2 regions of the Allorhizobium sp. nf9_anc genome follow, and region 1 is predicted to be linked to the other one. Evidence: riboswitches for the same ligand, from Rfam matches in the RefSeq annotation. Region 1 holds a riboswitch; the other holds the start of a gene.

Region 1 (15,764 bases):
CGCAGTCGAAATGGAACTTCCGGCTGCCGAGCGTGAGATGGACATCGGCGAGACGGATGTTGGTCGAGGGGTCATCGCGCATCGGGTGTCTCCCGCTCATTTGCATGTTTTCCTCTGCCGGGCGCCCCGATCATGGCCAGTACCAGGCAAATGGCGCCGAGCAGAAGGGCCAGCCCATCGGCATCGGTGCTGCGATAGCTGCCCATCCTGGAATAGATGAGGGCGGGCAGCGTGGTGATGTTTTCCGAACCGAAGAGTGCCACCGCACCCAGGTCACCGAGGGACAGGGCCATGGCGAAGGCGAGCGCGGTCATAAGCGGGCGCTTCAGCACCGGCCAATCGACGCGGCGCAGCCGTTGTGCAACGGAGAGCCCGAGGCTTTCGGCTAGTCGTCCCGTGCAGGCCCTGTGTTCCCTGTAGGCGGGTTCCAGCACCCGCACCGCAAACGGAAGCGCCATCAGCGCATTGATCCCGGTCACGACGAAGGGTGCGAAGCTCGCTATCTCGCCTCTTGGCCTCAAGGCCAGGAACCATCCGGTGGCCAGCACGCTGGTCGGAACGAGCAGTACCAGTGAGGAGACCGATGCGAGGGTTATGGACAAAAGCCGGTTGCCGGGATGAGCAATCCGCGCAGCCGTGATCTCGGCACGCGCGGCGACTGTGCCATAGGCAAGCAGGGTGGCGATCAACCCGGCCGCCAGAGCCACGCAGAGGCTGGTGCGTGCTGCTTGCTGGAAGGCGTCCTGGGAGAGAAGCCGAAGGAGATCGGCCTGGAGGCCTGAGACGATCACCTGGCCGAGCGGCAGGATCAGAAACATGGTGACCAGCAGGAGCAGGATGCCATCGGCTGCCCGGATCAACGGACGTCGCCCGTCGAAGCGCGTAAACGCGCGGCCGGTCGTGACGCCCGTGTCGGAGGCCGCGGGCAGAAGGCTCAGTCCGAGGAGGATTGCACCCGTAACCGTGATCTGAAGCAGTGCCAGAGACACGGCGCGCTCCGGATCGAAGTCGAAACGCAGCGCCTGGTAGATGGCGACCTCGATCGTGGTCGCAGCCGGGCCGCCGCCGAAAATCAGGACGAGGGTGAAACTCGTGACGCAGAGCATGAAGATCAGGCCTGCCGCGCCGGGGATGACCCGCGCCAGCACGGGCCATTCGATGAAGCGGAAGGTGGACAGCGGCGAGAAGCCGAGGCTCGCCGACATGCGCCAGTATTCCGCCGGCACGCGCTCGAGAGCCGACAGCATCAGGCGCGTGGCAAGCGGCAGGTTGAAGAAGACATGGGCAATGAGGATGCCGGTCAGCCCGTAGATGGAGATCGGCTGGGAGAGCCCGAGGCCGGTCAGGACATCGTTGATGATGCCGCTCCGGCCAAAGATGCCGATCAACCCCAGCGCGCCGATGAGAACGGGGAGGCCCATCGGGACTGCCATCAGGCGAATCAGCCAGATACGACCCGGAAAATCGGGCTGCCGGGCGAGGGCGCTGGCGACGGGCAGGGCAATGCCGACCGAGAGAAGCGTCGACAGGAAAGCCTGCCATAGCGTGAAAGACAGCACCGAGCGGACGACGGGGTCGGCGAAGGCCTGGAGAAGGCCGCCGGACAGTCGCCCTGCGAGCAGGGCTGCGAGTGCGATACCGATGAAGCCCAGGACGACCACAAGAACGAAAAGGCCGCCCGCGAGCGCGGGCAGCCTCCGTCGTTTCGACTGGTGAAGCGGGCGTAACATCCGGTGCTACTTCAGCGTCATGGCCTTGAGCCACTCGTCGATCCACGCCTGACGGTTGGTGGCGACTTCAGCCGGGCTCATCAGGAAGGTGGTCTTGGGTTCAACGAGCTTGCCGAAAGCCTCCGGCAGGGGCTCGGTGGTCGCGGCGACCGGCATCATCCAGTTGTTGGTGGGGATCGTGTCCTGGAAGCCGGGCTGGAGCATAAAGGCGAGGAACTGGCGGGCGAGCTCCTTTTCCGGCGCGTTCTTGAGAAGACCGGCCACTTCGATCTGGATGTAATGGCCTTCGGAGAATTCCGCCGCCTGGTAGCGGTCGGTCTCTTCGGCGACCATGTGATAGGCCGGCGAGGTGGTGTAGGAGAGCACCATCGGCGCCTCACCCTTGGTGAACAGGCCATAGGCTTCCGACCAGCCCGGCGTGACGGTCAGGACGCGGTCCTTGAGCTTGGCCCAGGCTTCCGGCGCCTTGTCGCCATAGACCGACTTCACCCAGAGCAGGAGGCCAAGGCCCGGAGTCGAGGTGCGCGGATCCTGGATGACGATCTTCTGGGACGGGTCGCCTTCGACCAGTTCTTTCAGGCTCGTCGGCGGTGTCTTGATCGTTTCGGTGTCGTAGATCACGGCGAAATGGCCGTAGTCATAGGGCAGGAAGACGTCGTCGCTGAAGCCGCCGGGTACTTTCACGGCGGACGCATCGACGCCGTTTGCTTCGAACAGGCCGGTCTGCTTGGCTTCCTCGACGAGATTGGTGTCGAGGCCGAGCACGACATCGGCCTTCGAGGTTTCGCCTTCGAGCTTGAGGCGGGTGAGGAGTGCAACGCCATCGGCGACACCGACGAATTCGACCGTGCAGGCGCAGGTCTTCTCGAAGGCTTCCTTCACCTTGGGGCCTGGGCCCCATTCGGAAACAAAGCTCTCATAGGTGTAGACGGTGAGTGTCTTGTCGGCAGCGGCTGCCGGCAGGGCAAGCCCGGTGGACAGGATGGCTGCGGCAAGGCCGGAGCGCAGGAATACGGGTAGATTTGACGGCATGACGCCCTCCTCCAAAAAACAATTGATGTCGGGATAGGGCGCTTTGCGAACGACGCGTCTAATCCCTCCGCCGGTCTTAACCGGATCAGGTTCCGCGGGTTGGCATCACTGCCTCTCAGCATTCCGGTCCCGGAGGATCGGAAGGCACCCCGTTAGAGCACGGTTGAGATAGCGCGCCGGCTGCTCTTGCGCAAGGTGCGGACAATCGGCCGCGGCGCGGTTGCTGTCAGGAAATCGTCAAGTGCGCCATGGTAGGAGGGCTGACACAGTCAAATGGCCAGGTGCTGATGGCGAATTCGAAATCGAGCGGTGGAATGGCGTTGGAGAGTTTTGTTGCCGATGTCGAAGGCAGTCTGTGGCGCCAGCTCAGGATGGCTTCTGACAGTTTCTGGAAGTCTTCAGTCCGCAACCGGATCCTCGCCTTCACGTCCGCTCTTGTCGTGGTCATCCTCGCGACCGCCTATGGAACGGTGGCGCTGAACCAGTGGAATGCTCCGTTCTACAATGCGCTGGAGAGGCGAGACCTCACCGCCTTCCTGCTTGAACTGCGCAATTTCGCGATGATCGCGGGCGTTCTTCTCGTGCTCAACGTCATCCAGGCCTGGCTCAACCAAATGACGGCGCTCTACATGCGTGAAGGCCTGTCACGCGACGTTGTGGATCAGTGGCTGAACGGGGCGCGAGCTTACCGGCTGTCGATCTCAAGCCCGCTCGGCATCAATCCCGATCAGCGCCTGCATGAGGATGCCCGCAAGCTTGCGGAGATGACCACGTCGCTCTCGATTGGCCTGTTCAACGCCACGATCCTCCTGGTGAGCTTCATCGGCGTTCTCTGGAGCCTGTCGAGTGACTTCACGTTTCGCAGCGGGGACACCAGCTTCCAGATCCCGGGCTACATGGTCTGGGGTGCCCTAGTTTATGCGCTTGTCGCCTCGCTGCTCAGTCAACTGGTTGGGCGCAGCCTGTCGAAGCTCAATGCGGAGCGCTATGCCCGAGAGGCGGATCTGCGCTTCTCCCTGATGCGCGCCAATGAAAATCTGGAAGCCATCGCGCTCACGCATGGCGAGGAGACCGAGCGGCGCCATATCCACCAGTCGCTGGATGGTGTGCTGTCTTCGATCCGGCATCTGGCCCTGGCGCTGACCAATCTGACCTGGGTGACCGCCGGTTTCGGCTGGCTTGCGATCATCGTGCCGATCCTGATTGCCTCACCCGCTTATTTCGCCGGGACCATCTCCTTCGGTGGCCTGATGATGGCCGCTGCCGCCTTCACCCAGGTCTATTCTGCTCTGCGTTGGTATGTCGACAATTTCGGCGCCATTGCCGACTGGCGTGCAGCACTGATGCGCGTCACCGTCTTTCGGGCGGCTCTCACCAGCATGAGTGCGATAACGCCTGGGCCTGGCCGGTTGGAGCTGGCGCGCAGCGAGGATGGCATGCTCCGGCTGGAGAACCTGGAAATCTGCGTCCGTGTCCATGGCGACACCTGCGAGAGTGCCCTCCGGTTTCAGGAGCGCAATGTGGTCATCGCGCCCGGTGACCGCGTGATGATCAATGGCGATCAGGGTGTCAGCCGCAAGCTGTTGTTCCACGCCATGGCCGGCCTCTGGCCATATGGTGAAGGCCGGATTGTCTTGCCGGGGGAGACGGATATCGTCTTCGTTCCGCAATCGGGCTACCTGCCCGAGGGCCGCTTGCGCAGCCTGCTCGCCTACCCCCTAGCCTCGGCGCAGTTTACCGACGCCGAGATGACCGCGGCGCTGAGTGCTGTCGGGCTCGCCGAGTTTGCGGGTCGTCTCGATGAGCGGGCGCGTTGGGAGCGGGTGCTCGACAAGGACCAGCAGATGTCCCTGGCATTCGCCAACATTCTCGTGCGTAAGCCGCGCTGCCTGATCTTGCAGGATGTGCTGGAAGGGCTGGAGCCGGAGACCGTGGGCCGGCTGATGCCTCTGCTGGCCGGGATGAGCGAGACGACGCTGGTCTATCTCGGTCGCTCGACGGCCTTTGCCGATGCGACCGGCGCGAGGGCTGTGCACCTCGAGAAGACGGGAGTGACTTCCGCTTAGTGCCGAAGATCGGGTGACCTCAGCCCTCCAGCTCCTCGCGCAGCATTTCAAGCTCCAGCCATTCCTCTTCCATGCGTGTGACATCGGCGCGCAGCTTCTCCATCTCGGCAGCGAGCTTGTTGAAGGTTGCGGGATCCTTGGTGAAGAGTTTGGGATCGGCCATTTTGGCTTCGCGCGCAGCGATTTCCTTCTCGGCCTTTTCCATTTCCTTCGGCAGGTTTTCGAGCGCGAATTTCTGCTTGAAGGAGAGCTTGCCCTTGCTGTTTGCGCTGCCGGCCGGCTTGCCGCCCGACGCTTCCTGCGCCTTGGCCTTCTCGGCCTTTTCAACCCGCTTGCGCTCGTCTTCGACACCCTTGCGCTGGGCGAGCATGTCCGAATAGCCACCGGCATATTCGATCCAGCGACCATCCGGTGCGTCGGGATTGGCAGGGGCGATCGTCGAGGTGACGGTGCGGTCGAGGAAGTCACGGTCGTGGCTGACGAGGATGACGGTCCCGGTATAGCCGGCGACGATTTCCTGCAGCAGGTCGAGCGTCTCGATGTCGAGATCGTTGGTCGGTTCGTCGAGGATCAGGAGGTTCGAGGGCTTGGCCATGATCCGCGCCAGCATCAGGCGCGCGCGTTCGCCGCCCGAGAGGTTGCGGATCGGCGTGCGGGCCTGTTCCGGCTGGAAGAGGAAGTCCTTCATGTAGCCGGTCACATGCTTCTGCTCGCCGTTGACCAGCAGGTTCTCGCCGCGTCCATCGGTCAGGTAATGGGCAAGCGTATCTTCCGGGTTCAGATCCTCGCGCTTCTGGTCCAGCACAGCAATCTCCAGATTGGTGCCGAGCTTCACGACACCCTCGTCCGGTGCGAGCTGGCCCGTCAGCATCTTCAGAAGCGTCGTCTTGCCGGCACCGTTCGGGCCGATCAGACCGATGCAGTCGCCGCGATGGACACGGATCGAGAAGGGGGCGACGATCGAGCGATCGCCGTAGGTCTTGATGATCTTGTCGGCCTCGATGACGAGCTTGCCGCTTTCCTTGCCTTCTGTGGCCGATGCCTGGATGGTGCCCTGCGGGCCCTTGTGGCCGCGGTAATTGGCGCGCAGGGCCTGGAGATTGCCGAGGCGGCGCATGTTGCGCTTGCGGCGGGCGGTCACACCATAACGCAGCCAGTGTTCCTCGCGCTCGATCTGGCGGCCGAGCTTGTGCTGCTCGATCTCCTCTTCTTCGAGCACCTGGTCACGCCATTCCTCGAAATGGGCAAAGCCCCGGTTCAGCCGGCGCGACTGGCCGCGATCGAGCCAGACGGTGGCCGTGGAGATCTTCTCCAGGAAGCGACGGTCGTGGGAGATGAGAACGAGCGCGCTGCGGCTCTTCGACAGCTCGCCTTCGAGCCATTCGATCGTCGGCAGATCAAGATGGTTGGTCGGCTCGTCCAGCATCAGAATGTCGGGCTCGGGCGCCAGTACGCGGGCGAGCGCTGCGCGACGGGCTTCACCACCGGAGAGCCGGGTCGGATCTTCCTGGCCCGTCAGGCCGAGATGCTCCAGCAGATAGGTAACCCGGTAAGGATCGTCGCCAGGTCCGAGGCCGGCCTCGGCATAGGCCTGAACGGTGGAATAGCCATCGAAATCCGGTGCCTGCTCCAGATAGCGGATCGTCGAGGACGGATGGCGGAACACCTCGCCGGACTGTGCTTCGACAATCCCGGCGGCAATCTTCATCAGGGTCGATTTGCCCGAGCCGTTGCGGCCGACGAGGCAGATCCGGTCTCCGGGCTCAACCTGCAGGCCGGCGCCTGCGAGCAAGGGCGTTCCGCCGAAGGAAAGCTGGATGTCATCGAGTTTCAGAATGGGAGGCGCCAAGGCTTCAGGCTCCGGAAAAATCATTGGGACGGGCGAGCAACATGGCCCGGCCACGGGAAAGCGAGACCGAGATCGGCCCCTCTGCGAGGTTGGATATCGTGCGCGACGAGCCGAAGGGCAACCGGAAATCCTGAAGGGGATAGCGGGCATTGCGGATCGTCAGGCCTTCAAGCGTGGTAAAGCCCAGCACGGAGAAAAGCGCGCCCTTGGGCAGTTCGAGCGCAAGCTCGCTCTGCTCGACAAAGGGATAGGCCTCTTCCTCGCCGGAGGTCAGCACCACTTCGTAGCCGTCTTCGACGAGGCCGAGGGCGTTCAGATAGTGCTGCAGCGCATGGTCGGAACGTTCGCCACCCAGGGCGCCTGCGAAAATCAGGCGGGTGGCGCCGCGGGCGATTGCCTCGGCCACCGCGATTTCTCCGTCGGTCACGGCCTTGGCGGCTGGATAGGTGCGTCGTTCGACGGTCGGAAACCGCGCAATCAGGTCAGCGTCGCTGCTGTCGAAATCACCGACCCAAAGCTCCGGTGTCACACCCAGGTTTGCCGCATGGCGCATGCCGCTGTCGGCCGCAATGACGCGGCTGCCATGCGTCAGTGCCCGCAGGCGATCGGTGACGGTCAGGCTGCCGCCGAGCAGGAGGGTGAACGAGGTCGAAGTCATGCGCCAGCCCTTAGCGCATCTTCACGGAAAAGGGAAAGGTCAATGCGGCAGGGGAGAGCTTGGGTGCCGGCAAACGAAAGGCCCGGACAAGGCCTTTGAGAGGCGATCCGGGCCTTTAGGTCTCAGCGCTTCTTGGTGGAAGACGCTTCGGCGCTTTTGATCTGCGTAGCAAAGGTCGAGACCGGGGCAGCGGAGGCCTTGGGCTTGTCCTGCTTCGGCTTTCTTACTTCGCGGTTCGAACGCTGTTGGCCTTTAGCCATGATGTGCTTTCCTTCTTCGGGGTGTTGGCAGGCGCCGGTGCCCGGGCAGATGCTTTGCTGCGGCTGGGATCGATGTCGGATTCGGCGATGCAACGGTCGAAGCTCTCGCTTTCGAACCGAACGCGGTACTGGCGGCTTCCACCCGTCTCGGGCAGTGTTGCCAGTACCTTGCAGGCACCATTGCTGCGAGCGAGACGGACGGGGCCGTCCTTCAGAACCACTGTGTCGCCAATGGAATAGACGTGTCTGGTCATGGGGTCTCCTGCAGCTGAGAAGCTGCGGTCGTGGCAGGCGTCCGAAGACCTGCGGATCAGACGAAACGTCCTGCCGGTGTTCGGGAGCCTGCCGTTGTGCGGATCTTGGCTGTCGGACAGTGCTGTCCGGACGGCTATAGTCGGGTCGTGGAGAAGGTCGGTGATGTCCGGTGCCGGAAAGTCCGTCCTTGCGGATGGGGCACTTGCAGACGGACACGCATCAGCGTTCGTGGAAAACAGCCTGTCAGATTGGCGCCAAAATACAAGCTTTATCTGGTGAAAGGGCGAAAGCGGGGCCGCGCTTGCGCCCCGTGACGCGCGTGACTAGGTTGCGGCCAAGGATGAACGAGGCTGAGACACGATGCAGTTCCAGGGGACCGCCGACTACGTTGCCGACAAGGATCTGATGATCGCGGTGAATGCCGCCATCCGTTTGGAGCGACCGCTGCTGGTCAAAGGTGAGCCTGGTACCGGCAAAACCGAGCTTGCCCGTCAGGTGGCTGCGGCTCTCGGGCTCGAGATGCTGGAATGGAATGTCAAATCGACGACCAAGGCGCAGCAGGGGCTCTACGAATATGATGCCGTCTCGCGCCTGCGCGACAGCCAGTTGGGCGACGGACGTGTCAACGACGTCAAGAATTACATTCGCCAGGGTAAGCTCTGGCAAGCCTTTGCCGCCGACAAGAAGTCCGTTCTGCTGATCGACGAGATCGACAAGGCGGATATCGAGTTTCCAAACGATCTGCTGCAGGAACTCGACCGCATGGAGTTCCATGTCTACGAGACGGGCGAGACGGTGAAGGCCCGGGTAAGGCCGATCGTCATCATCACCTCCAATAATGAGAAGGAGCTTCCCGACGCTTTCCTGCGACGCTGCTTCTTCCACTACATCCGCTTTCCCGATGCCGAGATCCTCGAGAAGATCGTCGAGGTCCACTATCCGGGCATCAAGAAGACGTTGCTGCGCAATGCACTCACCCAATTCTATGAGATCCGAGAAACGCCTGGGCTGAAGAAGAAGCCTTCGACATCGGAAGCGCTGGATTGGATCAGGCTTCTGGTCGCGGAGGATGTCGATCCGGCTGATCTGCGGGGCGAAGCGAAGAATGCGCTGCCGAAGCTGCATGGCGCACTGTTGAAGAACGAACAGGACGTGCATCTGTTCGAGCGTCTGGCGTTCATGGCACGACGGGACCGCTGATCCCGGTTGCCATCGGAGCGGCCCGGGCGGGTAGCAAAGCCGAAAACGAAAAAGGCCCCGCGAACGGGGCCTTCATGACAGAGGCGGCAGCCGATTATTCGGCCGAGTCGGCCGAATCTGCGTTCAGCTGGCCGTATTTCTCTTCGCCGATCTTGGAGAGAAGCTCGAGCTGCGTTTCGAGGAAGTCGATGTGGCCTTCTTCGTCGATCAGGAGCTGTTCGAAGATCTTCATCGAGACATAGTCGCCAGCCTGGTAACAGATGTCGCGCGAGGCCTTGTAGGAGGTGCGGGCGTCGTATTCGCCGGCGAGATCTGCCTCCAGCACTTCCTTGACGTTCTGGCCGATGCGCAGCGGGGCGACCTGCTGCAGGTTCGGGTGGCCTTCGAGGAAGATGATCCGGTCGATGATCTTGTCTGCGTGCTGCATTTCCTCGATCGACTCGGCGCGCTCCTTCTTGGCGAGCTTCGTGTAGCCCCAGTCGTTCAGCAGGCGGTAATGCAGCCAGTACTGGTTCACTGCGCCAAGTTCGAGAAACAGCGCCTCGTTGAGCCGTTCAATGACCTTCTGATCACCCTTCATGAATTTCTTCCTTCGTATGAAATCAATGATGGAACTCTAGCGCCACCATTGGAAGCTGTCGAGTGTTTTTTAGAAGGGTTCTAATTCGGACGGATCGCGCAATACGGCTATGACTAGGCAGGCGCACATGGCCGAGGGGTGCCTTATGGACAGTGGTCACGGCTACCGGCTTCGCAGGAGGCAAGCCAATTCAGATAGGATCTTGAGGTGATCTGGTTGAGGAGGTTCAGCCGGCAGCGCGGCGCGCGGCGGTCAAGGCCTGGCGGCGCTCGGCAAGCGCTGCCTTCTGCTCTTCATGGAACTGCTTCAGGCGCTCCATGAAGTTGATGACCTTGGTTTCCTCGGTCTTGCGCACGGCATGATATTCTTCGGTGGTGCGAATGATGAGGTCGACCACATTGGGGAAGCATCCGCAGCAGCGGCCGCGCTTGCCCATGGCGTGATACACTTTGCCGGGAACGATCAGCTGCCAACAGTCTTCATCGAGCATCTCGGTGATGACCGCCTTGATCTCCTTATCGGTGATGTAATTGCAGCTGCAGACCAGCATGGTCGGGGCACTCGACAAACATGACATTCACTGTCGTCTTTCTCGTAAACACGATGTCCTTTGTCAAGAAAAATCGCAGGCAAGCGGATAGATGTGATCGACCCTGCAACAGATCCGTCAGTGAAAGTTGCGGCCCTTCGGCATGAGATCCGCCATGGCGCTGCGGCGAGGATGGCCCGGCGGCGGTGCGGCAACCGGCAGCGCGGGCGCCGGCTTTGCCGGCATGGCGCGCGCCTGTTTCTCTCGCTTTGCCTGACGCGGGTCGATTGCCGGTCGGCGGACTTCGTCTGCATGGGCAAGCGTATCGAAGGTCTTCAAGTCTTCGAGCAGCAGGCCGAGCCGGGCGCTGGCATCGACCAGATGGTCGGCCACGACATGGATGACCCCATGGGCCTTTTGCAGGCGTCCACGCAGGGCAACCAGTCTTGCCCCCATGACGACCGGCCGATAGCGCTCGAAGACCTTCGGCCAGACGATGGCGTTTGTCGTGCCTGTCTCGTCCTCCAGCGTCATGAAGATCACGCCCTTGGCTGAACCCGGACGCTGGCGCACCAGAACCAGGCCTGCGATCTCCACCTTCGCCCCATGGGCCATGTTTTCAAGGTCGGCCGCCGATTTGAGACCTGCCCGATGCATGGCCTCGCGCAGGAAGGACAAGGGGTGGGCCTTGAGGGAAAAGGACAGGGTCCGATAATCGCTGAGGACTTCTTCGCCCGGCAGCATGCGAGGTAGGATCACCTCTGCCTCCTGCTGCAGATCGGCACCCGGAAGTGTCAGAAAAAGCGGCAGGTCTTCGACGGCCGCTCCCGCATCGAGCGCCTGGGCGGCCCAAAGCGCATCGCGTCGGTTGAGCCCGAGAGAGGAAAAGCAATCAGCATCGGCGAGTTTCTCGATCGCTGCGCGGGGCAGGCGCGTGCGCAGCCAGAGGTCCCGGACGGAATCATAGCCTTGCCCACGCTTCTCGACGAGAAGTGCCATCTCGCTCTCCGAGATACCTTTGATCTGGCGAAAACCAAGACGCACGGCGTGGCGGCTCTTGATCACGCGGGTCATGGAGCGGTGACGGGATGCAATGCGGGCGGGATCGAAGGCGGGCTGCTCCTGTTCGTCTCCTTCCAGCGTACAGTCCCAGACGGAATGATTGACGTCGACGGGCCTTATCTCGACGCCGTGCTCGCGGGCATCGCGCACCAGCTGGCCCGGCGCATAGAAGCCCATCGGCTGGGAATTCAGGATCGCGGCACAGAAGATGTCCGGATAGAAGGCCTTGAACCAGCAAGACACGTAGACGAGCAGCGCGAAAGAGGCCGCATGGCTTTCCGGGAAGCCATATTCGCCGAAACCCTCGATCTGGCTGAAGCAGCGGGCGGCGAAGTCCGGGTCGTACCCGCGTTCGACCATGCCTTCGACCATGCGCTTCTGGAAGCTGGAAACCTGACCAGTGCGGCGGAAGGTGGCCATGGCGCGGCGCAGCTTGTCGGCTTCGGCGGGTGTGAAGCCGGCCGCGGTGATGGCGATCTGCATGGCCTGTTCCTGGAAGAGCGGCACGCCCAGCGTACGCTCCAGCACCTGGCGGAGTTCGGGACTGGGATAGTCGATCGGCCGGCCCGCGAGTTTGTCCGCACGTCGCTTGAGATAGGGATGGACCATGTTGCCCTGGATCGGGCCGGGGCGGACGATGGCCACCTCGATGACCAGGTCGTAGAACTCGCGGGGTTTCAGCCGGGGCAGCATGCTCATCTGGGCCCGGCTTTCGATCTGGAAGACGCCGAGCGTATCGGCACGGCAGATCATGTCGTAGACTTCGCCGCGCTGGTCTTGGTTGACCGAGGCGAGGGTCTCGTGGCGCTCATAATGGCTGGAAAGCAGCTTGAAGGCCTTGGCCAGGCAGGTGAGCATGCCGAGCGCCAGCACGTCGATCTTGAGGATCTTCAGCGTATCGAGATCGTCCTTGTCCCATTCGACCATGTAGCGGCCGTCCGCCGTGTTCATGATCGGGACCACCTCGTCCAGACGATCCCGGGTGATGACAAAGCCGCCGACATGCTGGGAGAGATGTCTGGGAAAATTCTGCAAGGCCTGGGCATAGGCGAGGACGTGGCGGGTGGTCGGATCCTTGAGGTCGAGCCCGGCGGCCTTTGCCTGATCCTCGGTGAAATCGCTGGTCCACCAGCCCCAGATCGAGCCGGCAAGCGCCGATTGAACATCATCCGACATGCCGAATGCCTTGGCGACCTCGCGGCCGGCCGAGCGGGCGCGGTAGCTGATGACGGCGGCCGTCAGCGCCGCATGTTCCCGGCCATAGGTCTCGTAGATGAACCGGATGACCTCTTCTCGCTTCTCGTGCTCGAAGTCGACATCGATGTCAGGCGGCTCATCGCGTTCGGTGGACAGGAAGCGATCAAAAAGCAGGGTCGTCTTTTGTGGGTCCACTTCGGTGATGCCGAGGCAGAAGCAGACGGCGGAATTGGCCGCAGAACCGCGGCCCTGGCAGAGAATGCCCACATCGCGCGCATGGCAGACGATGCGGTAGACCGTCAGAAAATAGGGCTCGTAACGCTTCTCGGCGATCAGCTTGAGCTCATAGTCGAGAAGGCCGAGGACCTTGCGCGGGATTTCATCCGGGTAGCGCTTTCGTGCGCCTTCATAGGTGAGCCGACGCAGCGCCAAGGCCGGAGATTCGCCGTCGAAGATCTCGTCGGGATACTGGTGGGACAGTTCATCGAGAGAGAATTGAAGCCGGCTAAAGAAATGGACATTGTTGTCGATGGCTTCCGGCCAGGCGCGGAACAGGCGCGCCATTTCGGCCGGGCTCTTCAGGTGCCGTTCGGCATGGGCATGCAGGCGCAAGCCGGCTTCGGCAATCGGCACATGCTCTCGGATCGCCACGACCACGTCGGCCACGGGTTTGCGTTCCGGGGCATGGTAGAATGCATCGTTTGTCGCGATGAGCGGAAGACCGAGCCTTCTGGCTATCCCGTCGAGTTCGCCGAAGGTCTTGTTGTCGAGGCCGTCATAGCGGGGAACGAGGGCCAGATGCAGGCGATCCCCAAGCCAGGGTCTGATATGGGCAAGCGCCGTCTCGAACCTCTCGACATCGGCCACTTTGGGCAGTGAAGGCGGTATGGCAACAAACAGAAGATGTTCCGACCAGTCGCGGAGATCCGTCTCCCAAAGCGTGCAGATGCCCTTTTTCGAACGCATATTACCGGCGCTCAGCATTCGACAGAGATTGCCCCACCCCTTGCGGTTCATCGGATAGGCGAGAAGCTCCGGCGTGCCGTCCTCAAAGAGGAGACGGGCACCCGGGCGAAATTCCAGACCGTTCAGCTTGGCCGAAGCATGCAGGCGCACGACACCAGCAACCGTATTGCGATCGGCAAGACCGAGGCCGGAAAGGCCAAGGGAAAGTGCCTGTTCCACCAGTTCTTCGGGATGGGAGGCGCCATCCAGAAAGGAGAAATTGCTCCGCAGTCCGATCTCGTAAAAGGGCCTCATGGTCATCAGTGTGCCTCACGCAAAGAAGCCCTGGAGGAACCAGGTCGGGTGGACGGTTCGCCGCTCGTAGAGGCCCTGGCGATAAAGCCAGAATCGTTGGCCTTCGGTGTCCTCGATGCGGAAATAATCCCGCGGCGGGGCATCCTCGCCATCGACCCACCATTCCGGGGCAAGCCGTTCCGGTCCTTCTGCGCGCAGGATGCGCCGCTGGACACGACGCCAGCGGAAGCTTGCCGGCGGACCGTCCGGCACGGCAGACATGACCTCGACCTCTTCAGGGCGATCGAGCAGCCGCAAGGGACGCAGGCCTCGAACCGGCCTTGCGGCCACATCCGTTCGGGCCCCCGGGAGATCGAGGCCCTTCAGCGCATCGCTCGCCGTCGCATGCATTGTCGCTCTCTCTGGCCAATGGCTGGCAAGCGGCACAGGCAGGCGCAAAGCACGCTCGCCCAAACGGGCTGAAACCTGATCCAGGAAGCGGGTAAGGCCTTCGCAGTTGCCCTCTTCTCCGGCGAGGGCGGGTTGGCGGGCATCGAAAGTTTCGCTCAAGAGAACGTTGAGGCGGACGAGTTCGAAGCCGAAGCCGGCGTCGAGATCATCCCGCAGCACGGCGAGCCGCTCCTCGAACAGCGACCGGATGCGGGTTGCATCCCGCAAAGGGGCGGAGGCGCTGACCTCGATGCGGAAGACACAGCCGTCAACGCGGAATACCAGAAGTTCGAAGAGGCGACCGCCTTCGCCGCGAGCCTCAAGCGACGTCTTCAGGCCTGCTGCCAGGCGGCCCGAGAGATCAAGGACCTGATCCTCGGTCATGATCGGTTCGGCGAGGCGGCGTTCGGCGGACAGGAGCGGCAGATGGCGGCGCGGCGAGATCGGTTCGCCTTCCCGGCCGAGAGCCTGATCAAGACGCAGCATCGGACCTGCGCCGAAGCGGCGCGTGATGGGTGGTCTGGAGGCTGCGAGCAGGTCGGCAACCGTCTTCAGGCCAACCCGGGCGAGATCGATGACCGTTTGGGGCTCGAGGCGCAGCGATGCGAGAGGCAGGGGGGCAAGTGCAGCGGCTGCCTCGGATGGTGTGACACGCTGCGGACCGCCAAAGCGGCTACAGGCGCGTGCGAGGCCCGGTGTCGGGCCGACCGCAATGCGGACGGCGAGGCCGAAAGCCGTCAGGCGGCGCTCGGCATCCTCGAGCAGTTTTTCTTCGCCACCGAAGAGATGGGCGCAGCCGGTGATATCCAGCATCAGGCCGTCGTCACCGTCCAGGGCCACCAAGGGGGTATAGCGGTCGCACCAGTCAGCGATGGCGTTGAGCAGCGCGCGGTCTGCTGCGGGATCCGCCTCGATCACGTCGAGGTCCGCACAGATGGCACGCGCTTCGGCCAGACCTTGTCCGATCCGCAGACCAAAGGTTTCCGATGTCTCGTCCAGTGCCGTGATGCGCATGGCATTCGCGACCCGGCCGGCACAGGCCAGCGGCGGATATTCAGGATGCGCGGTCGAGACGGGGGGCAAACGCCAGGAGAGACCCCATCGACGCCGGGCGATGCGGTCTGTCGGCAGTTTGGGGAAAAAGAGCGAGAGGATGCGGCGATCCGAGACCAGATGATTTGAAATGGTCGTAGAGGTGAAGGCGGCGTTCATCGGAATTCCACTCCAGAATGAGTTCGGGTGAGCCCGGGATGCGGGATTTCTCAAGTGTGATGTGAAAGACGGGTGACCCGATGCTGCCGCCCAGCAGGGACCCGTCGGCGAGATGCCGCGCCGCCGCCGGCGCGGGTTCGACAGCCAGGCGAAGAAGGGCGCTCGACGCTTCTTCCTCGCCCGCCTGGCGTAGAACCAAAAGCCTGCCACCGGTGGCGCGGGCCTTCAGGCTCAGGCGCCGGCTCTCGGTGAGGCCGAATTTCTTGGGGTTGCCATGTACTTCCAGCAGTATGGCGGAAAAGGCCCGGGAGGTGAGTGCTGCCTCGACAAGCCAGAGCGCATCCTCCAGGCGGCGCGGCAAGGCATGGACCAAAGTCAGTGGTGACAGCCCGAAATCGAGAAGGCCCGGCGCATAAGCGAGGCCTGCTTCGCGCACGACATGGGG
Region 2 (15,764 bases), 550 kb from region 1:
CCGACCGGATTGCGGGAAGTAAAGAAGTTCGGCGGCGCCGACATCGCAGCCCTTCTCTGGGATGCGATCGAGCGCAAGCGCGCCTAACGCTCTGAATCCTCTTTGGAAGTACAGCGGTTGTTCCGGTTGCTCAACCGGATGCAACCGCACGCCTATCTGAAGATGCGTATGTTCCGCAAATGTTCTTGCGCTCCAATGCCTCTTATGCGAGATTGTTCCTGTCGCCACACGCAATATGAAGTTGCATTGGCGACTAAAGGTCGATCGGCGAGGGCGGGCGATGGTAGCGCGTATCAGTACGGTTGCATTCCAGGGCATCGAGGGCGTGCCCGTCGAGGTTCAGGTCATGGTTGCGCCCGGCAAGACCGGCATGCAGATCGTCGGCCTGCCTGACAAGGCGGTGGCGGAAAGCCGCGAGCGTGTTCAGGCGGCGCTGCACGCCTCGGGCCTTGCCCTGCCGGCCAAGCGGGTCACCGTCAATCTCGCACCGGCGGACCTTCCCAAGGAAGGCTCGCATTTCGACCTGCCCATCGCGCTGGGCCTCATGGCTGCCCTCGGCGCGATCCCGGGCGATGCATTGTCCGGCTATCTGGTCATCGGTGAGCTCAATCTCGACGGCACCATCGCGCCGATTGCGGGCGCCTTGCCTGCTGCCATCAGCGCCAATGCCATGGACAAGGGGCTGATCTGCCCGGGCGACAGCGGCGCGGAAGCCGCCTGGGCCGGCAGCGAGATCGATATCCTCGCCCCGCGCAGCCTGATCGCGCTGGCCAACCATTTTCGTGGAACCCAGGTGCTGTCCCGGCCCGAGCCCTCGATCCGGGCGCTTCCAGCCAATCTGCCTGATCTTGCCGATATCAAAGGCCAGGAAAGCGCCAAGCGCGCGCTGGAGGTCGCAGCTGCTGGTGGCCACAACCTGCTTTTCGTTGGCCCTCCCGGTTCGGGCAAGTCGATGCTGGCCGCGCGCCTGCCCTCGATCCTGCCGCCGCTGTCGGCGCCCGAACTGCTCGAAGTCTCGATGATCCATTCGATTGCTGGCCAGCTCTCCGGCGGCAAGCTGTCGGACCGCCGTCCCTTCCGGACGCCGCATCATTCCGCCACCATGGCGGCCCTGGTCGGCGGCGGACTCAGGGCCAAACCCGGCGAAGCATCGCTCGCCCACCACGGCATCCTCTTCCTCGACGAACTGCCGGAATTCGCGCCGCCCGTGCTGGATGCTCTCCGCCAGCCGCTTGAAACCGGCGAATGCATCATCGCCCGGGCCAATCACCGTGTGTCCTACCCCTCCGATTTCCAGCTGGTCGCGGCCATGAACCCCTGCCGCTGCGGCATGGCGGGGGAGCCCGGACATGTCTGCGCCCGCGGCTTGCGCTGCCAGACCGAATATCAGGGCCGCATTTCCGGCCCGTTGATGGACCGCATCGACATCAGGATCGACGTCCCGGCGGTCTCGGCGACGGACCTGATCAAGCCGCGCGCAGCCGAAAGCAGCGCCGATGTGGCGAAACGCGTGGCGGCTGCCCGTGCCCGCCAGCGGGATCGGTTCGAGCGGCTCGGTCTCACCTTCAGCACCAATGCCCGCTGCTCGACGGCGCTGATCGAGACGCTGGCCGAGCCGGATGCCTCCGGGCTGCAGCTTCTGCGCGATGCGGCCGAGAAATTCCGCTTCTCGGCGCGCGGCTATCACCGGGTGCTGAAGGTCGCCCGCACATTGGCCGATCTCGATGGCGTGGAGACGCTGGGGCGCATTCACCTGGCCGAGGCCATCTCCTATCGTATCGCTTCCGAACGCCTCGCGGCGGCGGCATGACGGCGGCTGCATGAAGGCCGCGAAGTGCAGGGCCCGGCGTTTGTCAGTGCTGGTCTGAGGGTGGTTCGGCAGTCGGGCGCAACATGTCGACCGGCAGCGTCAGGCGGATCACGGCGCCGGTTTCGGGATAGCTGATCTCGGTCTGTCCGCGCACGCCGGCGATCACGCGCTTCATCAAGGTGGAGCCGAACCCGCCCGCACCGGCGAGCGGCGGGGTGGGAACCGGACCGCCGCTTTCGCGCCAGGTGATCACGAGTTGCTCGTCGGCATCCGGACGAGCGTCGATCGACCAGGCGAGATCGACATGACCGCTAGCTACGCTGAGAGCGCCGTATTTGGCAGCATTGGTTCCGAGCTCATGCAGGATGAGGCTCAAGACAACCACGGTCTGGCCGCCGATCGGAACACGCGGGCCGCTCGCGTCGAACCGGGCGGTGCCGACGATGGCGAAAGGTTCTAGCGCCTGGAAGACGACACTCTGCAGCGAGGCGTCCTCGCCTTCGCGCAGGCCCCGTAGCAGAAGGTTCGAGCGGCCGAGTGCGGCCAGCCGGTCGCGCAGCCGTGCGGCGAGTTCATCGGCGCTGGAGGCGTTCTTCAGGGAGAGGCTGATGATCGCGTTGATCGTGGCGAAAATGTTCTTGAGCCGGTGATCAAGCTCCTGCGCCATCACCTCTTGCTGCTCGGCCAGCCGCTGGATTTCCTCGCGTGTGTCGATTTCCTGCCGATAGGCCCGGGTCACGAGATAGATCATCGTCAGTTCGGTGGTGACAACGAAGAGATAGAGACCCATGGCAAGCCGTGTGCCCATGGAAAAGTCGAACCGCCCTGGGCTGATGAAGAAATACCAGGCGGACAGACCCGACAGGATGGCAACGAGCACCCCCTGGCGCAGTCCAAAGACGAAGCCGCAGATGATTACCGCAGGGAAGAAGGTGAGGAAGGGAAAGCCGGCCGGTAGGACGGGATCGAACCACGCGCGGACAGCAAGCGCCACCGCAAAGACGATCAGGCTTGCCACATAGGTGGCAATCAGGCCGCCGGCCGACAGTTGCTCCTTGACGGAAGCGAAGGCAGGCAGCCGGTGAAGAAGTGCGCGCATGGACCCCCGGGGAGAACTTGAAAAACTAAATCAATTTTTTGTGAGGCAATCTAACCGGGGAAAGAGACGCCCGCAATAGAGGAAGCGCCGGACGACCGCCGGCGCTTCCCTTGATAACTTACTCGCCGAGGCCTGCAAATAGGGCGGTCGAGAGATACCGTTCGGCGAAAGACGGGATGATCACAACGATCGTTTTGCCGGCGTTTTCCTCGCGCTGCCCGACCTTGATCGCGGCGGTCAGAGCTGCGCCGGAGGAGATGCCGACCGGCACGCCTTCGAGCCGCGCGACGAGCCGTGCGTTTTCAAAGGCCTCGTCATTGGTCACGGTGACCACTTCGTCATAGACATGAGTATCCAGGATGGCAGGCGCAAAGCCCGCGCCGATCCCCTGGATCTTGTGCGGTCCCGGATTGCCGCCTGACAGAACCGGGCTGTCGGCCGGCTCGACCGCGATGATCTTGATCTCCGGCTTGCGGCTCTTCAGAACCTGGCCTGTGCCGGTGATCGTCCCGCCGGTGCCGATGCCGGAGACGAGGAAGTCGATCGTGCCCTCGGTGTCGTTCCAGATCTCCTCGGCCGTGGTCTTGCGGTGGATTTCCGGATTGGCCGGGTTCTCGAATTGCTGTGGGATAACGGCATCCGGCGTCGTCTCGGCCAGTTCCTGAGCCTTGGCGATCGCGCCCTTCATGCCCTTGGCGCCCTCTGTCAGCACCAGTTCGGCGCCAAGCAGCGCCAGCATCTTGCGGCGCTCGATCGACATGGTCTCGGGCATGGTGAGGATCAGGCGATAGCCCTTGGCTGCGGCCGCGAATGCAAGCGCAATGCCGGTGTTGCCGGACGTGGGCTCGATCAGCACGGTCTTGCCGGGCACGATCTTGCCCTGGGCTTCCAGGCTTTCGATCATCGCCACGCCGATGCGATCCTTGACCGAGGCGATCGGATTGAAGAATTCGAGCTTCGCCAGCAGATGCGCCTTCACGCCCTTTTCCTTGGCCAGCTTGTCGAGGCGCACGATCGGGGTGTCGCCGATCGTCTCAGTGATCGAGCCATAGACGCGTCCGCGACCGGGTTTCTTCTGCTCAGTCATGTGTCTCTCCCTGATGATTTGGTTGGCGTGAGCTTACGCCCGGTGCCCCGTGCATTCCAGCATAGCCATGCCGCGGCGAGCGGCATCCTTGGAAAAATCTGCTCCGCCGCCGGCCCGTTCTTGACCCTTCAGGAGAAAAGCGCCCGCGGTCGGTTTGTTGCATGCCTTGAAAACTCAGGCGGCGCGCGCCGCGATATAGGCCGCCGTGCCGGCCAGGATGCCCGCTGCGCTCCGGTTCAGAACCTTCAGCGCCTCAGGGCGCTTGAGCAGTCCACGCGCCTGGGCCGCCAGCAGGATGTAAGGCAGGAGCACCGCCATCAGCACGATGAAGGTCAGCCCGACGAGCAGGATGTAATCGGCAAGCCCGATCGCCTCGAGCGGAATGAGTGTCGGCACCAGCGCGACATAGAAGAGCATGGTCTTCGGATTGCCGAGCGTCACCAGCAGGCCGGACAGGAAGGAAAGCGCCGGGCGCATCGCCTTCTGCGCCTTGATGTCCTGGGGAACGAGGCCCGCAGTCCATAGCTTCCAGGCGACATAGACGAGATAGGCCGCGCCGAGGAACTTCAGAATGATGAAGGGTGTGACGAATGTCTTGGCCAGCACCGAGAGACCGAGGATGACGGCGGTCAGATAGACGAGATCGCCGAGGATCAGCCCGAGCCCCATGAAGAAGGTCGGGCGGAAACCGGAGCCCAGCGCACGCGCCACGATCGCCGTCATGCCGGGGCCTGGAATGGCAGCCGCAATGAAGAGGGCGCCGCAATAGGCGATGATGGTCGTCAGTGTCATGGGGGCTCCTCCTCGCCCATTCCTAATCTCGGGCGGAAAGACTTGCAACGGTGACACGATCGCGATTGCGGCTCTCAGCCGGTTGCCGTTAGGAGGCATCAATCGCCGTGAGGAAACGATGTCATGCCAAGCCTCCCCGCATTCCTTGCCTTCAGCCTGATCTGCCTTGGTATGGTCCTCACGCCCGGGCCGAACATGATCTATCTGGTGTCCCGGTCTATCTGCCAGGGCCCCATGGCAGGCCTCATTTCGTTGGGCGGCGTGGCTCTCGGCTTTGTCGTCTACATGCTTCTCACAGCCTTCGGCATCACCGTCCTGCTGCTCGCCGTTCCCTTCGCCTTCGAGGTTCTGAAATTCTGTGGCGCGCTTTATCTCGGATGGCTCGCCTGGCAAGTGCTGAGGCCTGGTGGGCGCTCGCCCTTCCAGGTGCGTGATCTGCCTGCCGACAGTCCCCGCAAGCTCTTTGTCATGGGGCTTGTCACCAACCTGCTGAACCCCAAAGTCGCGATACTCTACATGTCGCTTCTGCCGCAGTTCATCGATCCAGCGCGCGGCAGTGTGCTGCTCCAGTCGCTGGTTTTGGGCTTTACGCAAATTATCATCGGCGTGACGGGCAATGGCCTGATTGCCCTCTCAGCCGGCACCATCGCGCTTTTTCTCGCCGGCCGCCCGTTCTGGATGGTGGTGCAACGCTGGTTGATGGGCACGGTGCTGGCGGCTCTCGCGATCCGCATGGTGACGGAGGCACAGCGCTGAATATCCGGAACAGGCCGCTCTTCAGAAATCCGCCAGCGGCGAGAGCATGAAGGGCCGAGCCAGGGACGTGAGGTCCAGGCCCTTTACCATGAGCACACAGTCGCCTTGATGCGGTGTTGCCACACCGTCCCAACCGAGCCGATCTACGGGGAAGAATACCTCTGCCCGCTCAAAATGCGCCCCGAGGCTCGCCACGATATGGCCGAGCTGTGGGATCTGGCGTGCCGCGACATCCAGGATCTGCAGCGACGTTTCCCCCTGGGGCTTCCAGGCGATGACCGCATCGTCTTCTTTCAGCAGGCTCAGCCGGATGTCCGGATCGAAGTGGGCATTGAGCAGGAACATCTCCTTTTGCCGCACGACAGAGAAGATCTCCGAGACGGGTTGCCGAGCCTCGAGCACCACCTGCACGCTCTCGAGATCCGCCTCTTGCTTCAGGTCGAGGTCTCGCGCCATGAGCACGGCCAAGTCAGCATGTGGAACGGCACCATGAAATCGGAACTGCGGCACGGTCCGGAAGCCGTAGGGTTCATAAAGCCCTGGCTTGTCCGTCAGCAGTATCCCGGCTTCGAAGCCTTCGCGTTCCGCCCAGTCGAAGGCCCTCTGCATCAAGGCCCGGTATAGCCCTTGTCCGCGATAGTCCGGCCGCACGGCGCCAGACTGGTAGCCAGCGGCCCGAACCACCCGTCCATTGACGAAGAGCGGCATCGAGAAGGCCGAGAAATTCGCAACACACTGTCCTGACGGATCAAAGTAGCCAAACGGCATGGATGTGGGATCAGGTCCGCCCAGGGCCATCTGGAGAGAGATGTCGATGCCGAAGATATCCTGGAGCAGATCCGCGAGCGCCTGAAACGCCGCGGGATCTCCTAAGTAGCCTTCCCGCAGCGCGAGCGTTTCCGGCATGGGCGCCCTCACACCCCCGTCGAGCCAAACCCGCCGGCACCCCGCGCCGTGTCGGATGTCTCCGTCACCTCGGCCACCCTGACCTGGGTCACCGGCGCAATCACCACCTGCGCGATGCGCATGCCACGGGTGATCAAGAAATCCTCTTGGCCGAGATTGATCAGGAGCACCTTCACCTCGCCGCGATAGTCGCTGTCGATGGTGCCGGGTGTGTTGAGGCAGGTCACGCCGTTTTTGAAGGCAAGGCCGGAGCGCGGCCGGATCTGCGCCTCGAAACCTTGAGGGATTTCCATGACGAAGCCCGTCGGCACCAGCGCCCGCGCACCCGGTACAAGTGTCATTGGCTCTTCGTCTCCGACCGCCGCGCGCAGATCCATGCCGGCTGCCCCCGCCGTCTCGTAAGCCGGCACGTCGAGGCTCGCGCCATGCGGCAGTCGCTTCAGGTTCAGGACGGGGCCGAGGATTTCGGGGCTGATGGAGGACATGGCGAGATTCCTTTGTTGACCGCGCTCAATTGCATATTGGCCCTCGAAACGCTAGATAACCGCCCGACCACAAGGAATTCCTGAGATATGGCTGAAACGCTCGCCGAGGCGGTCTCCCGCCGCCGCACCTTTGCTATTATCGCGCACCCGGACGCGGGTAAGACGACGCTGACCGAAAAGCTGCTGCTGTTCGGCGGCGCCATCCAGCTCGCCGGTGAAGTGAAAGCCAAGAAGGATCGCATCCAGACCCGCTCGGACTGGATGAAGATCGAGCGCGAGCGCGGCATCTCGGTTGTCACCTCGGTCATGACTTTCGAATATGAAGGCAATGTCTTCAACATCCTCGATACGCCCGGTCACGAAGACTTCGCCGACGACACCTATCGCACGCTGACCGCCGTCGACGCCGCCGTCATGGTCATCGACGCCGCCAAGGGTATCGAGCCGCGGACCTTGAAGCTGTTCGAAGTCTGCCGCATGCGCGACATTCCGATCATCACCTTCGTCAACAAGATGGACCGCGAAAGTCGGGATATCTTCGAGATCCTTGACGAGGTCGAAGAGAAGCTTGCGCTCGATACGGCCCCGATCACCTGGCCGGTCGGCCGCTCCAAGAGCTTCTGCGGCTCCTACAATCTGGTCGAAAACACCTTCCGTGGCTCCGACAAGCAGGTCGAGGCGCTCGCCGTCAACAGCCCGAGAAACGTGGCTGAAAACCTGCCGGAAAACGAACGCGCCACCTTTATCGACGAGCTGGAACTGGCGCAGGAAGCCTGCCGACCCTTCGATCACAAGGCCTTCCTCGAAGGCCACATGACGCCGGTCTTCTTCGGCTCCGCTTTGCGCAATTTCGGTGTGCGCGATCTGATCAATGCGCTGGGTGCCTATGCGCCCCCGCCGCGCGACCAGGTGGCCGATACGCGCACCGTCCACGCGGCGGAAGACAAGATGACGGCCTTCGTTTTCAAGATCCAGGCCAACATGGATCCCAACCACCGCGACCGCATCGCCTTTGCCCGCATCTGCTCAGGGAAACTGGAGCGCGGCATGAAGGCCCGCCTGGCCCGGACCGGCAAGCAGATGGGCCTGACGGCACCGCAGTTCTTCTTTGCCTCCCAGCGCCAGCTGGCCGACACCGCCTTCGCCGGCGATGTCGTCGGCATTCCGAACCACGGGACGCTCCGCATCGGCGACACGTTGACCGAAGGCGAGAACCTCGTCTTCCAGGGCGTGCCCAACTTCTCGCCGGAAATTCTTCGCCGCGTGCGGCTGGAAGATGCGATGAAGGCGAAGAAGCTGAAGGAAGCCCTGCAGCAGATGGCAGAAGAAGGCGTCGTGCAGCTCTTCTCGCCGGAAGACGGCTCGCCCGCCATCGTCGGCGTCGTCGGCGCGCTGCAGCTCGACGTGTTGAAGGAACGCCTCCAGGGCGAATACGGCCTGCCGGTTTCCTTCGAAATGTCGCGCTTCTCCGTCTGCCGCTGGATCTCGGCCGAGAACAAGGACGATCTGGAAAAGTTCATGACCCAGCGCCGCGGCGACATCTGCCGGGATCTCGACGGCGACCCGGTCTTCATGGCGCAGGACCAGTTCTCGCTGCGCTACGAGTCCGAGCGCTACCCGGCAATCAAGATGGTTGCCATCAAGGAATATCACGTCGCCAAGGCGGCGTGACCAAGCCGTAATCTGCCCAGAAGTGGTCCGAATCCCTGCGGATTTTGGCCGGATACTGACCTTTGCTGTTCGCCTCGGCGTGATACTGTTCATACAACTTCAAATCTTGTGTGGGCGGTCGTTGCGACCGGGGCGTTTTGTTCAAGACATTTTCTCGTAAGGCCCGCCTGCGGGCGCTTTTGACATCGGCAAGCATCCTGCCTTTCCTGACAGGTGCAGCACAGGCCGGCTCGGTCAGCTGGACTGGCGCAACCTCGACTGACTGGTTCACGGGCAGCAACTGGGAATGGGGCACCGGTGCACCGGTGGCTGGCGATGATGCACGCATCGGCCAGATGGGCGTCGTGATCAATGGTCAGGATGCGGCGGCAGAAAACCTCTTCGTCGGCATTGTGTCTGCCGGTGGCCTCACCGTTCAGAACGGGCTCAACACCACCAACACGACCCTCGGTTACAACAGCGGTTCGTCTGGCACGATCACGGTCAGCGGCAACCTCGGGGAATGGGCCAATACGGGTTCCACCTATATCGGCAACAATGGGACCGGCACCGTCAACGTGCTGACCCAGGGCGAATTTCTCGGCGGCGTCGTCTATCTCGGCGCAGGCTTCACAGGAGAGGGCACGCTCAACGTCTCGAACCAGAGCCGTTTCGAAGCGACGAGTTTCTATATCGGCTATGCAGGAGACGGCACGTTCACCCTGGAGCAGGCCGCCACGGCAACGACGGGGCGCACGGTCATCGCGGACGGCATCGGCTCCTCGGGCAGTGCCACGGTCGCGACCTTGTCGCAGTGGACGCTCTCAAATGCTCTGACGATTGGTGGCGATGGTGTCGGCACCCTGCTGATCAAGGAAGGCGCCGATGTATCCGGAACGGCGGCCTATATCGGGAGTGGGGCGGGTACTGACGGCAGCAGCGTCACGGTCACGGGTGCAGGGACCACATGGGTCAACACCGGAGAGCTCTTCGTCGGCTCCTTCGGTGACGCCACACTGGACATTCTCGCGGGTGCCACGGTGTCGAATGGCAGTGCTGTCATCGGCCGCCACTCGACGTCCTCTGTCACCGTCAGCGGCACGGACTCCAGCTGGACCACTGGTGCCCTCCTTGTTGGTGGCGATCGCTCCGACACGTCCAGTTCGGTCGCAGGCAACGGAACCTTGGATATCCTCGCCGGCGCGACCGTCAACGGCACCTCTGCAATCCTGGGCGACAGCACACGGTCGGAAGGCACGGTCAATGTCGACGGAACGGGCTCGCTCTGGAACCTTTCCGACCGCATCAGCGTCGGCGGGCTGGGCGAAGGCACCGTCAACATTACCAATGGCGGCAAGATCACCTCGACCGGTGGCCTCATCGGCCACGATGCCTCCGGATCCGGCCTCGTCACGATCTCCGGCGACGGCAGCCTCTGGCAGAACACCGGTGTCTTCTTCGTCGGCAATGTCGGTGATGGTACGCTCCAGCTTCTGACCGGCGGCGACCTGACGAGTACAGACGGTTATGTCGGCACGGACAACGGCTCTAACAGCGAAGCCACAGTGAATGGCACGGGTTCGAGCTGGGTCATGAGCGGCGACCTTATCGTCGGTCATAGCAACCTGTCAGAAGGCTCGGTGACGATCTCGGCAGGTGGCCGGATTCAAAACCTGCAGGGTATTCTCGGCAATCTGGCAGGAGCCGATGGCGAGATGCTCGTCACCGGCAATGGTTCACGCTGGACCGTTTCGAGCGACCTGAATGTTGGCCGTTTCGGAAATGGTGCGATGACCATCGCCCTGGGCGGCGACGTGACTTCGCTGCGCAGTCTCATCGGCAATGAAGCCGGATCGACAGGTACCGCCACGGTTTCAGGCAATGGCTCGACCTGGGCCACCACCGGGGACCTCCTGATCGGCAACGCGGGCACTGGCACGCTGATTGTCACGGGCGGCGGTTTCGTCTCCGCAGACGAGATCAAGATTGCCCGGCAGGCTGGTTCCACAGGCACGTTCATCATCGGCGCAGCCCTTGGGCAGACGGCGGGCGGCAGTGCCAGTTTCGATGTCAACGAAATCGATTTTGGCAACGGTACGGGCAAGCTCGTTTTCAATTTCGGCGGTGATGATGTTTCCTTCGACGCGCGCATCGAAGGAACCGGCGAGATCGCTGTGGCCAATGGCACGGTCATCTACGAAGGCAATGGCAGCGCTTTCACCGGCGATACGAATATCAGCGGCGGCACGCTAAACCTCGTCAACGCCACGCTTGGCGGCACACTCTCCGTCTCCGGCTGGGGAACGCTGAGCGGGACGGGCACGGTGGGGGAGACCACGGTCTCCAGTGGTGCCACGGTCACCCCCGGGGGCTCCGGCGTCGGAACCCTGACGGTCGACGGCAATCTGGTCTTCGACGCGGGCGCGAGCTATGAGGTCGACGTCAACACCTCGACCGGCGCCAGCGACCTCTTGCATGCCACGGGCACGGCAACCCTCACCGGAGGCTCCGTTCTGCATGTAGGGCCCTCCAGCGGTTATGCGGCCAACCAGTCCTATGTCATTCTCTCAGCCGATGGCGGCCTGACCGGAACCTTCGACACGGTCGATACGGATTACAGCTTCCTTGATGCCGCGCTCGGCTACGATGCGAATGATGTGACGATGACACTGACCCGCAATGCGACCGACTTCGCCGATATCGCGCAATCGACGAACCAGTCTGCGACGGCAGGCGCAATCGAGAGCCTGGGCTCGGGCAATGCGGTCTACGACGCGGTTGTCGTCCTGGACGATGACGCGGCCTCGACGGCCTTCCAGCAGCTTTCCGGCGAAGTCCATGGCCAGAGCGTCAGTGCGAGCTTGGATAATAGCGGCCTGATCCGCAGTTTGGGCGGCAATCGCATGCGCTCCGCCTTCGGTTCCGTTGGCGCCGGCCAAACCAATGTCGTCTCCCTCGGCAGCACCACGGGTGGCAATACCGCTGCGCTGGCCTATGGCGAAGAAAAGGCGAAGACCCCGGCAGAACTGGCGGCAGAGTCGATCCTGGTGACGCCGGAAAAGGCCGGCCCCGTTGCCTGGGCCGAAGCCTATGGCGGCTGGGGCAAGAGCTTCGGCGAGAACGGCGATGCCGATCTCTCAAACTCGATCGGCGGCATAGCCTTCGGCATCGACACAGTGCTGGCCGACACCACTTGGCGCCTCGGCATTCTCGGCGGTTACGGCGCGGCATCCTTCGAGCTGAGCGACGGTCTGTCGAGCGGCGACAGCGATGATTTCGATATCGGGATCTATGGCGGCAACCAGTGGGGTGCGCTCGCATTTCGCTTCGGTGCGCTTTACAAGCACCAGCAGGTCTCGACCGAACGCACGGTCGATTTTGGCGGCTTCACCGACCAGCTCTCGGCGGACTACGGGACGAACACCGCACAGGCCTTTGCGGAGCTGGGCTATGAGATCAAGGTCCAGGACGTGCGCCTGGAGCCCTTCGCAAACCTCGCCCAGGTCCACATGCACACGCCCGCTTTCACCGAAGAAGGTGGTGCCGCCTCCCTGTCGCGCGCGGCGAGCGACATGAACCTCACCTTCACCAATATCGGTCTCCGGGCCGGGACCGAGGTGGCGCTGGCCGGCGTGAATGCAACAGTCCGGGGGGCTGCCGGATGGCAGCATGCTTTTGGCGATACGGAAACGGCCTCGACCCTGTCCTTTTCCGGTGGCAGCGATTTCGTCACCTCCAGCAAGACGGTCGCGGAAAACAGCCTCGTCCTGCAGGCCGGCATCGACATGCCCATCGCCCCGATGACGACGATCGGCCTGGATTTCGACGGCAGCTACAGCAACCGTGGCAATGCGCAATCCGTCAAACTGAATTTTCAGAAGCAGTTCTGATGAGAGTGCGACCAGTGCGGGGCGGCTGAGCGCCCCGCGTTTCCCCTCAGCGCGCAGGCCCGATCCGCAGCCCCTGCGAAGCGTGGAAATCGACGCGCAGATGCTCATAGCTGGCGATGGTCGGATGAGAGGTTTCGAGCGGATGGGCATGGGTGGCCGTGATGACGGCGACATCGGCCCCCGCAGCCTCTCCAGCCCTGACGCCGGCCAGCACATCCTCGAACACCAGGCAGCGGGAAGGATCGAAACCCAGCCGCTCGGCCCCAAGGCGATAGCCGGCGGGATCGGGCTTACCGATCTTCACGTCTTCCGCTGTAACGATCTGGAGTGGCTGCGGCAGGCCGGCAGCGCCAATGCGCGCGCGGGCGAGGGCAGATGGTGCCGAGGTCACGATCGCCCAGCGCTCGGCCGGCAGGCTCTGAAGGAAGGCGATGGCGCCCGGGATTGGAACGATGCCCTCGAGATCCTCGATCTCGCCGCGCTCCACTTCAAGGGCCTCCTGCACCACATCGATGCCGGGCAGGTTCAGCGCGCTGATCGTGTCGACCCCGCGCTTGCCATGCATGCTCGGCAGGAAGGTTTGGAGATCAAGCCCATGCTTGAGCGCCCAGCGGCTCCAGACGCGCTCGGCCGCGGCGATGGAGTTGAGCAGCGTGCCGTCCATATCGAAGAGGAAGGCGTCATAGAAGCGGTCGAAAAGCCGGTCGGGGGAATGATGCAAGGCCTGGATCCTTTGGTCGAACGCACGTTGAGGCTCCCGTACCGGCTCTGAACCCGGCCTGCAAACACTTAATCGGGATAGGCCGGGATGACAGGTGACAGGGCCTTCTCTCTGCCCTAGTCTTTGACACGAGAGACAGGGGCGTCTGGCGCAAGCCGGGCTGAGAAGCACCCTTTGAACCTGAACCAGATCATGCTGGCGGAGGGAGTCGCTCGGGTGCCGCGGGCTCTCCGCGTCCTGCCCGTCGCTTCTTCGCCGTCTGAGGAGAAGCAGACATGACAGCCTACCCAATCCGCAATGTCCTTTCCATCGCCGGCTCCGATCCCTCCGGTGGTGCCGGCATTCAGGCCGATCTCAAGGCCTTCTCCGCCCGTGGCTGCTATGGCATGGCGGCCATCACCGCGCTCACGGCGCAAAACACGCAAGGCGTCTCTGCCGTTGTGCCGCTCGATCCCGAATTCGTTTCCGAGCAGATCCGCATGGTCTTTACCGATATCAGGGTCGATGCCGTGAAGATCGGGATGATCGCCAATGCCGGGATCGCAAGGGCCGTCGCCGAGGCGCTGAAGCCCCATCGCGGCATTCCCATCGTGCTCGACCCCGTGATGATCGCCAAGGGTGGGGCAAGCCTGCTCGATCCGGATGCCGTCGAGGCGCTGAAGACTGAACTCCTGCCGCTTGCAACCTTGCTCACGCCGAATCTGCCTGAGGCTGCAGCCCTGCTCGGCGATCCCGAAGCCTGCGACCGGCGCATCATGGAATCCCAGGCGATCAGGCTGACGACGCTCGGCCCCCGCGGCGTCTTGATCAAGGGTGGCCATCTTGCCGGTGGCGAAAGCCCTGATGTGCTGGTGGCGGACGGACAGGTGACCTGGTTCGAGGCCGACCGTATCGAGACCCGCAATACCCATGGCACCGGCTGCTCTCTGTCGAGTGCGCTGGCGGCTGAACTGGCGAAGGGGAGAAATGTCGAGGAGGCCGTACGCACCGCCAAGACCTGGCTTAAGGAGGCCGTTCGGACATCGGGCACTCTGTCGGTTGGCTCCGGGCACGGACCGGTCCACCATTTCCATGCGCTTTGGCAGGCCTCGACGCCGGCTTGAACTCAGAGACGGTGAATTCAGGCAAAAAGAAAACCCGGCGCTGGAGACGCCGGGTTGAAGTGAACTTGACTGCGTGGGGTTAATGATCGGCCTTGATAAAGGTTCCGTTCTGCAACTCTTTCATCGCCTGCATCAGTTCCTCGCGGGTGTTCATCACGATCGGACCGTGCCAGGCGACTGGCTCCTTGATCGGCTTGCCGGTCACCAGCAGGAAGCGGATGCCCTGTTCGCCGGCCTGCACGGTAATCTCGTCGCCGGTGTCGAAAACGACTAGAGTCCGGTTGCCGGAGAGGTCGCGGATATTCAGCTCCTCGCCCATGTATTCCTTCTCGACCTTGACGCCGAAGGGCTTGGATGCGTCGCGGAACGAGCCGGAGCCGGCGAAGATATAGGCGAAGGCCGAGCGATAGGTATCGACCGGGAATGTCTTGCGCTTGCCGGGCGGCACCGAGATGTCGAGATAGACTGGCTCGGCAGCGATGCCGTCGACAGGGCCGCTCTTGCCCCAGAAGTCGCCACAGATAACCCGCACAGACGTGCCGTCATCATCGATGACAACGGGGATCTCGGGCGACTTGATGTCCTGATAGCGCGGCTTCGTCATCTTCAGCGAAGACGGCAGGTTGGCCCAGAGCTGGAAGCCATGCATGCGGCCGGCGAAGTCGCCCTTCGGCATTTCCTGATGCAGGATGCCGCTGCCGGCGGTCATCCATTGCAGATCACCCGCGCCCAGCATGCCCTGGTTGCCCAGGCTGTCGCCATGCTCGACGGTGCCGGCCAGCACATAGGTGATCGTCTCGATGCCGCGATGCGGATGCCAGGGAAAGCCGCGAACGTAATCCATCGGCTCGTCGTTGCGGAAATCGTCCATCATCAGGAAGGGGTCGGTCATCGAGGGATCGCCGAAGCCGAAGACGCGGTGCAGCTTCACGCCCGCACCCTCCATGGTCGGCGTGGCACGGCTCTCATGCTTGACGGGGCGGATGGACATTCGGGGCCTCCTCGGGAAACGGCTCTTTGCTCAGGTGGCAATATAGGCGAGGGGGCCGGTGCACGCAGGCCCGCTGAACAGAACGCAGTGTTCACTTTTGTGCCAGTCAACGTCAGGAAGAATGTTGCACTGCCCGACAAAATTTTGTCATGAAGGATGCCATGTTTGCAAATCATTAGTCTATCGGGCCAAGACTGTTGAAAACGAGCAGTCGGTTCGATGGAACTGGGGCAAAAAGCATATGTGTCGTTGGGCAGCTTACCGTGGCGTTCCGATCTTCCTCGAGGAGCTTGTCACCTCGCCTGCGCATTCCCTGATCGAGCAATCCCATTGTGCGACCCGCGCCAAGACGGCGACCAATGGCGATGGCTTTGGCCTTGCCTGGTATGGTGACCGCCCTGAGCCCGGCCGCTTCCGGGATGTGCTGCCGGCCTGGTCTGACTGCAATCTGAAGAGCCTCGCAAGCCAGATCCG

What was found. Region 1 has a riboswitch for thiamine pyrophosphate ahead of thiB (thiamine ABC transporter substrate binding subunit). Riboswitches for the same ligand answer to the same signal wherever they lie in the genome.
Region 2: it holds a riboswitch for thiamine pyrophosphate, as region 1 does, so the genes downstream of both, thiD (bifunctional hydroxymethylpyrimidine kinase/phosphomethylpyrimidine kinase) here and thiB (thiamine ABC transporter substrate binding subunit) in region 1, are expected to answer to the same signal.

The regions. Positions count from the first base shown of each region.
Region 1 is NZ_CM150481.1:4,032,524-4,048,287, forward strand. It holds gene AC02Y0_RS19670 (thiamine ABC transporter ATP-binding protein) at 1-82, opposite strand, end outside; gene thiP (thiamine/thiamine pyrophosphate ABC transporter permease) at 72-1,730, opposite strand; gene thiB (thiamine ABC transporter substrate binding subunit) at 1,737-2,762, opposite strand; TPP riboswitch at 2,808-2,924, opposite strand; gene AC02Y0_RS19685 (ABC transporter ATP-binding protein/permease) at 3,050-4,828, shown strand; gene AC02Y0_RS19690 (ABC-F family ATP-binding cassette domain-containing protein) at 4,848-6,677, opposite strand; gene AC02Y0_RS19695 (thiamine diphosphokinase) at 6,682-7,335, opposite strand; gene AC02Y0_RS19700 (cold-shock protein) at 7,559-7,849, opposite strand; gene AC02Y0_RS19705 (AAA family ATPase) at 8,211-9,050, shown strand; gene bfr (bacterioferritin) at 9,145-9,630, opposite strand; gene AC02Y0_RS19715 ((2Fe-2S)-binding protein) at 9,857-10,180, opposite strand; gene AC02Y0_RS19720 (error-prone DNA polymerase) at 10,298-13,678, opposite strand; gene AC02Y0_RS19725 (Y-family DNA polymerase) at 13,694-15,121, opposite strand; gene AC02Y0_RS19730 (ImuA family protein) at 15,162-15,764, opposite strand, start outside.
Region 2 is NZ_CM150481.1:3,480,294-3,496,057, reverse strand. It holds gene gshB (glutathione synthase) at 1-87, shown strand, start outside; gene AC02Y0_RS17030 (YifB family Mg chelatase-like AAA ATPase) at 281-1,810, shown strand; gene AC02Y0_RS17025 (HWE histidine kinase domain-containing protein) at 1,854-2,909, opposite strand; gene cysK (cysteine synthase A) at 3,028-3,996, opposite strand; gene AC02Y0_RS17015 (LysE family translocator) at 4,171-4,788, opposite strand; gene AC02Y0_RS17010 (LysE family translocator) at 4,912-5,544, shown strand; gene AC02Y0_RS17005 (GNAT family N-acetyltransferase) at 5,566-6,450, opposite strand; gene dut (dUTP diphosphatase) at 6,459-6,935, opposite strand; gene AC02Y0_RS16995 (peptide chain release factor 3) at 7,023-8,606, shown strand; gene AC02Y0_RS16990 (autotransporter domain-containing protein) at 8,744-12,475, shown strand; gene AC02Y0_RS16985 (HAD-IA family hydrolase) at 12,522-13,139, opposite strand; TPP riboswitch at 13,324-13,420, shown strand; gene thiD (bifunctional hydroxymethylpyrimidine kinase/phosphomethylpyrimidine kinase) at 13,472-14,299, shown strand; gene AC02Y0_RS16975 (pirin family protein) at 14,379-15,290, opposite strand; gene AC02Y0_RS16970 (class II glutamine amidotransferase) at 15,532-15,764, shown strand, end outside.